2 regions of the Aeromonas sp. MTB genome follow, and region 1 is predicted to be linked to the other one. Evidence: riboswitches for the same ligand, from Rfam matches in the RefSeq annotation. Region 1 holds a riboswitch; the other holds the start of a gene.
What was found. Region 1 has a riboswitch for lysine ahead of WBR25_RS08490 (Na+/H+ antiporter NhaC family protein). Riboswitches for the same ligand answer to the same signal wherever they lie in the genome.
Positions count from the first base shown of each region.

Region 2: another riboswitch for lysine. It lies ahead of lysC (lysine-sensitive aspartokinase 3); the one in region 1 lies ahead of WBR25_RS08490 (Na+/H+ antiporter NhaC family protein).

Region 1 is NZ_CP147026.1:1,837,986-1,842,337, reverse strand. Features, by position in the region: gene WBR25_RS08500 (flavohemoglobin expression-modulating QEGLA motif protein) at 1-191, shown strand, start outside; gene WBR25_RS08495 (thymidine kinase) at 272-853, opposite strand; gene WBR25_RS08490 (Na+/H+ antiporter NhaC family protein) at 945-2,525, opposite strand; lysine riboswitch at 2,614-2,785, opposite strand; gene WBR25_RS08485 (H-NS family histone-like protein) at 3,088-3,492, shown strand; gene WBR25_RS08480 (cob(I)yrinic acid a,c-diamide adenosyltransferase) at 3,562-4,137, opposite strand; gene WBR25_RS08475 (DUF3820 family protein) at 4,134-4,352, opposite strand, start outside.
Region 2 is NZ_CP147026.1:2,674,528-2,678,879, reverse strand. Features, by position in the region: gene WBR25_RS12205 (hypothetical protein) at 1-348, shown strand, start outside; gene lysC (lysine-sensitive aspartokinase 3) at 430-1,782, opposite strand; lysine riboswitch at 1,873-2,096, opposite strand; gene argA (amino-acid N-acetyltransferase) at 2,204-3,532, opposite strand; gene msrA (peptide-methionine (S)-S-oxide reductase MsrA) at 3,800-4,352, shown strand, end outside.

The DNA of each region.
Region 1 (4,352 bases):
GGCTGATTGCCGCTCCCCGCTATTTGCCACCGATGTTTCGCGATCTCACCGGCCTCTATGTCTGGTTCGGTTTTGCCTCCGGCATGTCACTGGTCGATATCGGCCGGGTACAGCACCATTTCCGCCAGCTATTTCAACGCCTGCCGGTGGCCGACCCCATCATTGCGCCGGTGGATATCGAGATCGACTGAACCACAGCGATACAAGTTGGGGAAAATAAAAAGGGCGCCAGATTGGCGCCCTGCTCGACGATTCAAATATCGCAGCCGAATTACTTGTAGGCCCGACCTTCGAGATAGTGTTTGCGACAGAGCGATACATAGCGATCGTTGCCGCCGATCTCCACCTGTTCGCCATCACGCATCACCTGCCCCGCTTCGTTGACCCGGGAGTTCATGTGAGCCTTGTTGCCACACCAGCAGATGCTCTTCAGCTCTTCAAACTTGTCGGCCAGACAGAGCAGATGGTAGGAACCGGGGAACAGCTCACCGCGAAAATCGGTCTTGAGGCCATAGGCCATCACCGGAATATCCTGCTCATCGACGATGCGGGCTAACTGGTAGACCTGCTCACGGGTCAGGAACTGGGCCTCGTCCACGATGAAAACATCGATATGTTTCTTCGCATGGCGCGCTTTCACCATTTCAAACAGATCGCAGCTGTCGCTGAACACGTCCACCTTCAGTTCAAGGCCAACCCGGGCACTGATCACCCCGACCCCGAAACGGTCATCGATGGCTGGCGTCATCGCCAGAGGATGCATGCCCCGCTCCAGATAGTTGAAGTGCGCCTGAATGAGCTGGGTGGATTTGCCTGAATTCATGGTGGCAAATTTGTAGTGCAGTGAAGCCATGATACTGTTCCGAAACTGAATTTATGGGGCGCATGCTAACCAAAGCCCCTGACAAAACCAAGGGGCCCGCGGGCCCCTTGCTCTATAAATGTTACGCGGTGGCCAACACTGGCCGCGCTTTGGCCTTTTTCAGGTGATAGCAGGTAAAGAGCACAAACCAGAGGGCGCTGACGCTGAAACCGGCCAGGCTGGAGTGCATCAAGCCCATTGCCAGGTAACCGATGGCCGCACCGAAGGCGATGGCCAGTGCATAGGGCAGCTGGGTCATCACGTGATCGATGTGATGGCAACCGGCACCGGTGGCAGAGAGGATGCTGGTGCTGGAGATGGGTGAGCTGTGATCCCCGAACACCGAGCCAGCCAGTACTGCAGCCAGCATCGGCAGCATCAGGCTGATGTCGCTGGCGGCGGCCATGTCACCGGCCAGCGGCAGCATGATGCCGAAGGTACCCCAGCTGGTACCAGTAGCAAACGCCATGGCACAGGAGAGGATAAAGACCACGGCAGGTAGCACTTCGATCGGCAGGTTGCCGTTAGCCAGCGAAGCCAGGTACTTGCCGGTCTCCACGTCGCGTACCACGGCACCTATGGTCCAGGCAAACAGCAGGATGTTGATGGCTGGCAGCATGGCCATGACGCCTTGCGGCGCGGCCTTGATCCAGTTCTTGGCACCCAGCTTCAGGCGCATAGCCAGACCGATGGAGACCACCAGACTGCACAGGGCACCGTAAACCAGCGAAGAGCCGACGTTGGTGTTTTCGAACGAGCCAAGCACGCTGAAGGGCAGCCCTTTCTCGCTCAGCACCGCAGCACCGGAATCAATCATGAAATAGATGGTGGCGGCGGTCAGGGTCAGGATCGGCAGTACCATGTCGATCATGCCGCCGTTGCTCTCTTCCGGGCTCTCCATATCCAGACCGATGGGGCGGCCCTTGGACTCATCCCACAGCTTGCCTTCCAGCGCCCACGCTTCGTGTTGACGCATCGGGCCGATGTCGAGTTGGAATGCAATCACCACCAGCACCATGATCAGGGTGAAGACGGCGTAGAGGTTCATCGGGATCATCTCGACAAACGCAGCGATGGGGCTCTGTTCAGTCAGACCGTGTGCCGCCATGATGCCGCCAACCAGAGCGATGATATAGGCGCCCCAAGAGGAGATGGGCATCAGCACGCAGACCGGCGCCGCGGTGGAGTCCAGCAGATAGGCCAATTTGGCACGGGAGATCTGGAAGCGGTCGGTGACCGGACGGCAGATGGCACCCACCGACAGGCTGTGGAAGAAATCATCGATAAAGAAGGCAAACACCATCATGCCGGTCAGCGCTTTGGCGCCCTTGCGGGTCTTGGCACGACGCTCGGCCCACTCGGCAAAGGCACGGGTCGCCCCGGAGACGCTCATCAGGCTGATGAGGCCACCCAGCAGCAGCATAAACAGGATCATGTTGACGTTGTCACGATTGAGCGCGCCATCGACCCAGAAGATCTTGAGCACGGTATTCAACATGTAATGCAGGGATTCGAGGGGTGAAAACTGATTGAGCAGCAAACTGCCGGTGACGATGCCCACACCAAGGGACAGCAGCACGCGGCGGGTCATGATCGCCAGCGCGACAGCCAACAGGGGGGGAAGAACGGACCAACCGGAGTCGGCGAAATGACTAATGTCCATGATCTCTTTGCACCTAAAGATTACAGGTGGAGATCTACCGAGAGGATCTAAAGAAACAAAACCTATGGGGAGGTCATACTCCTCAGCCCCTTCAGGTAGCGCTCCATAGTGGATGACTATGGCAGTCCTGCACCTATTAGATGCAGAACCAGCAGCCCGGTATGATGGCCTGGCCACTTCGGCGCTGACTCCTTTCCTTGTGCATCACAGGCATCACCCTCCGCACAAATACTCATAGGCAGCGCGCCTCTACTTAAAGGTATTCGCCGCACATTTTATCGAGATGGCAGCTTATAGCAAGTTTTTTGATTAAATAATCATAATAAACATATCAAGGTCGAAAAATGGTAGTCAAATGATGCAACAACGCCTGTTTTGACGCTATTTTCACCTACTGCGGTTTCATTGGCATCCAATCACCAAGCCTATTGCTGGCCATATTAAATATCTGTATTGATGTTCCCCACGGATATTATATTTAACCCAGCTTGACTTATTTAAATCGCCAAGCAAGAATCAGCTGGAACATAATATTTTTCTCTGACTCGACGTGGTAACTCCTATGAATGAATTTTTAAAGGTACTGCTTAATATCCGCAGTCTGCGTGCGACCTGCCGCGAGCTTTCTCTGGAACAACTGGAAGAGGCACTGGAAAAGCTCTCTGCGATCGTTGCTGAGCGTCAGCAGGATGAAGCTGCCGAGCGTCAGGCCCGTGAAGAGCATCTGCGGAAAATTAACGAATATAGCGAAATGCTGAAAGCCGCCGGTATTGACCCGGCAGAATTGGTAAGCGCTGTCGCTACCAACCCCGGCAAATCAGAAAAAGCCAAGCGGGCGCCACGTCCTGCCAAATATCGCTATCAGGATAATGGCGTAGAGAAAACCTGGACCGGCCAGGGCCGTATGCCTTCGGCTATTGCCAGCGCAGTGGCAGCAGGCAAATCACTGGAAGACTTTGCTATCTGATCTCAATCTCGTTGCTAATAAAAAACCTCGCCTTGGCGAGGTTTTTTATTGCCGCTTAAATGTGACATATCAGATAGCCGATTGCGGGCGATCTGCTGCCTTGACCCACAGCACTTCACGATCCCCTGCCACGCAGATGAGATAGCGGGCAACGGTAAAGAACCAGTCACTCATCCGGTTCAGATAGGGCAGCACCTCGGGATTGACCCGCTCTTCCCGGCTCAATGTCAGCAGCAAGCGCTCGCAATGACGCACCAGAGTACGCACCACATGCGCTTGCGCCGCGGCACGGGAACCACCGGGCAATATAAATTGGCGCAGCGGCGGCAATGGCTCACTATAACGATCTATCTGCTGTTCAAGGCGAGTTGTCCAAGCGGCATTAACCTGCCAAATCGATTCATTCTGGGCGTCACTGGAGAATGCCAACTCCCCCCCCAGATCAAACAACTCCTGTTGCAACAGCTGTAAATCAGCCAATAAGCAGAGCTCTTGCGACGGCACATCACAAATCAGCAAGCCAATATGGGAGTTGAGCTCATCGATATAACCGTAGGTCTCGACCCGCAAATGATCCTTTGGCAACTGGATACCATCGGCCAGCCGGGTCATGCCCTTGTCACCCTGCCTCGTATATATTCTCATACCGACATCCTGTTAATAATGGGAATAATCATGGATTCGAGTCCATTGAGTTTGATTTCATAAGCCAACGCCAGCGTCTGGCCCAATTTACCCGCCGGAAAACCGCTGCGCGCCATCCACACCAGATAGGGCTCTGGAATATCGATGATACGCCGCCCCTGATATTTACCGTAAGGCATCTTGTTGGTCAGGGTCAGCAGTACCTGTTCGTCGGA
Region 2 (4,352 bases), 840 kb from region 1:
ATCCGCGAAGGAGCCAGCGCGCCCGTGCTGGCCCGCCTGCACGCCCTGCAAGGGGAGTGGAGCGCCGCGCTGGCGAGCGACGAGGCGCTGGTCGCCAACTGGTGGCGGGACATGTATCGCAGCCACCGGCTCGATGTGGCCGATGATCTGAGCGGCCAGAGCTGCGGCCCGCTCACCCTGCGTCGCCTCGACTGGTTGATGCAGGCGGTGACGGATCACTATCCGCTGCTGGTGGACAATCTCTCGCCTCAGGAGACGGAGCTCGGCCAGACCGGGCTGCTGGCCCGCTTGCAGCAACTGCGCCGGGAAGCCGTGGCCTGCCAGTTGCCTGCTACCAGCCTTGCCTGAGCCAATACCTTTGCGGAGTACAAATGAACAGGGCGCTTTGCTGGCGCCCTGTTGCGTGTTCGAAATTGCCTCGGGTGAGGATCAGTCCAGCAACTCCTGATGGAGGCGGTTGACGATATTGCCCGCCTCGCTCTCCTTGACCAGGAAGCAGAGGTTGTGGGCGCTGGCGCCGTAGCAGATCATCCGGATGTTGTGCTCGCGCAGGGCGTCGAAGACCTGACTGCCCACCCCGTTCACTTCGCTCATCCGGTTGCCGATGAGCGCCACCAGTGCCAGACCGGTTTCCACTTCCACTTTGCAGAGCTGCCCCAGCTCGGCCAGTACCTTGTCGCTCAGGATCGGTTCGCCGTTACTCTGGCTGCCGGTGTGATCCAGGGTCAGCGACACGCTCACCTCCGACGTGGTGATGAGATCGACCGAGATGCGGTGACGGGCCAGAATGCCGAACACTTCGGCCAAAAAGCCGTAGGCGTGGAACATGTTGAGGCTGTGCAGGGTCACCAGCACCTGCTGGCGGCGCAGGGCGACGGCGCGAAACAGCGGGCTTGAATCTGTGCTGGCGCGGATCCAGGTACCACCGGCGGCGGGGTCCTTGGCGGAGCCGACAAACACCGGAATATTCTGGCGCACCGCCGGTTGCAATGTGGCGGGGTGCAGCACCTTGGCGCCGAAAGTGGCCATCTCGGCTGCTTCGACAAAGCTGATTTCGGGAATGGGGCGGGCGCGGGTGACGAGGCGCGGATCCGTGGTGTAGATGCCGGGCACATCGGTCCAGATCTCGATACTGGCGGCATCGAGCGCTTCGGCGAGCAGGGCTGCGCTGTAGTCAGAGCCGCCGCGCCCCAGCGTGGTGGTGCGGCCATCGCCATCGGCACCGATAAAGCCCTGGGTGATGATAAGGCTGTCGCCAAGCTGCGGGCCCAGCGTCTGCTGGCAAAGGGTTCGGGTGGTGGCCAGATCGACGGTGGCCTTGCCAAAGCGGCTGTCGGTGCGCATCAGCTGGCGCACATCCTGCCAGTGGGCCTTGACGCCGCGCTGGCGCAGCAGCTCGGTAAAGAGGCGGGTAGACATCAGCTCGCCGCAGGCGATGAGGCGATCGGCCAGCTCCGCATCGGTATGCTGGTGGGCTTGCTGGGCCATGAGGCGGATTTCGTCCAGCTGGCCATGAATGAGGGCGCTCACATCAACGGGGTTGCCGAGATCGGCCAGAATGGCCTGCTGGATCCCGGCCAGTTTGGCCAGCTGCTCGTCGCGGCCCGCTTCGTCCAGCTCCCCTTGTGCCAGGGCGACCAGCAGGTTGGTGACACCGGCGCTGGCGCTCAGTACCACCACCCGGGTGGCGGGATTGGCCAGCACGATGTCGGCGCAGTGATTCATGGCCGGGAAGTTGGCGACACTGGTTCCGCCAAACTTGGCGACATTGATCGGGCTCATTGCTTACTCCTGTCTTATTTTAAGATTCCGGTTCCATCGGGCAAAAAAGAGAGGAGGAGGCTGAAAATGGCAGGAATGAACGAAGCTATCCCGGCCAGAAGCACTCCACCTGCAGAGCCCATCCCGTACCGCCCCTGACAGGGCGCGGTGGGGGATGATCACTACCGATGACAACCCGGGGGATTCAGCCCCCGCAGCCGACGTTGAGGTCACCAGTCTCCTCACTCGTCTCGGCGCTGCTCCCCCTGACCCAAGTTCACCGGACGCTGGCGTCCTCCCTTGGGCTGCCTGGGCAGCGCTCCTCTTCTGGCTCCACCAGGGCGGTGGAGTGCATTTAGAAATACCCTGCGTTGGATTGCACTGTCAATCGAGTTTGTGAAAAAGTTCAAATTGTCGGCTAACTCAACGCAGAATCAATGGCTTAGGCAATGGTTTTTGACAAAACCTTGGAACGGCGCTGCCAGTTGTAGAGACGCTGGCGCGCCACCGGCAGATCTTCCACTTCCAGCGGATCGAAGCCCCGCTCCCGGAACCAGTGGATGGAGCGGGTGGTGAGCACGAACAGGCGGCGAATGCCAAGCCGCTTGGCCCGCTCGGCTACCTTGGCCACCAGCTGATCCCCCCGGTTGGAGTTGCGATAGTCGGGGTGGATGGCGACGCAGGCCATCTCCGCCATCGCCTCTTCCATAAAGCAGTAGAGGGCCGCGCAGCCGATGATGAGGCCATCGCGCTCAATGATGGTGAACTTGTCGATCTCCATCTCCAGCTGCTCGCGGGAGCGGCGCACCAGAATGCCTTCCTCCTCCAGCGGGCGAATAAGATCCAGAATGCCGCCGATATCCTCGATGGTGGCGGCGCGGGCCTGCTCGGCACTTTCCCGCACTATCTGGGTGCCGAGGCCGTCACGGCTGAACAGCTCCTGCAGCATGGCGCCATCATCCTGATAGCTCACCAGATGGGAGCGGGGCACGCCGCCACGGCAAGAGGCAATGGCCGCGCGCAGGTAGCGGGCGGTGCCGGACATCTCTTCGCCCGCCTGCTCCAGCTCCACCAGCAGCTCTTCGGCCTGTTCGGGGAAGAGCTCGGAGATGGCTTCGCCGCGCCTGTCCATCACCCCCTGGGTGCTGCTAAAGCAGATGAGCTTGTCCGCCTTGAGATCGACCGCCACCCGGCGGGCCACCTCTTCCGAGCTCAGGTTAAAGCTCTCGCCGGTGACCGAGCAGCCGATGGGGGAGATGAGCACCAGACTCTTCTGATCGAGCTGGCGGGTGATCCCCTCCACGTCGATGCGGCGCACCCGGCCGCTGTGGCAAAAGTCGATGCCATCATCCACCCCCAGCGGCTGGGCAGTGACGAAGTTGCCGCTCACCACGCTGATCCGCGCCCCCTGCATAGGGGTGTTGGCGAGCCCCATGGAGAGCTGGGCGGTGATGTCGTATTGCAGGCCGCCACACACTTGCTTGATGATGGTGAAGCTCTCGTCATCGGTGACCCGGATCCGCTTGTGATACTGGGCCTCGATACCGGCGCGGGCCAGCGCTTCATCGTTTTGCGGACGTGAACCAAACACCAGCACCAGGCGTATGCCCAGTGTCTGCAGCAGGGCGATATCGCTGACGATATTGGCGAAGTTGGGGTGGCAGATGGCTTCTCCCCCCATCATCAGCACAAAGGTGGCACCCCGATGGACATTGACATAGGGGGTGGATTGCCGGAAGGCATTGACCAGACTGGGTTCGCGTTCACGCACTTGATATTTCTTCCATAAAAAAACAGCGATTGGCTCAATATATGAAAATTAATTCACAAATCAAGACTAAATATTGATTTTGGCCGTTCTGGTCTACGAGGGGCGGGTTGGCTGTGCGGATCGGGAAAGAGGGACAGACGGTGCAGACGGCCGCCGGAGCGAGCGGGGAGGGGCCCGCCGGTTGATCCGGCGCGATAAACTGCTATCTTCGATGCTCCTTTTCGTCAGCTGTGTGATTTCACAGGGTTTTATACAAGGACAGAATTCATGGAACAGATTATTTCACCGGCAGATGCCCTGCCGGGACGACGCGAAGCGATGGTGATTGGTCAGCAGCATGCGGTGAATGGCAACCCGACCCAGGGGCCCTGGCCCGAGAACATTGAGATTGCCTGGTTTGGCATGGGCTGTTTCTGGGGCGTGGAGCGCCTGTTCTGGCAGCAGCCGGGCGTCTACTCCACCGCGGCAGGTTATCAGGGCGGCGTGACCCAGAATCCCACCTACAAAGAGGTGTGCAGCGGCCTGACCGGCCATGCCGAGACGGTGCAGGTGGTGTTTGATCCGGCGGTGATCAGCTACGGCGATCTGCTCAGACTGTTCTGGGAACAGCACGACCCGGCGCAGGGGATGCGTCAGGGCGGGGACATTGGCACCCAGTATCGCTCGGTGATCTTCTATGGCGATGAGAGCCAGCAGATCATTGCCCAGCAGAGCATGGCGGCCTACCAGCAGGCGATGGCGGCAAGCGGCGACAGCCGTGCCATTACCACCCGCATTCTGCCGCTGGCGCCCTTCTACTACGCCGAGGATTACCATCAGC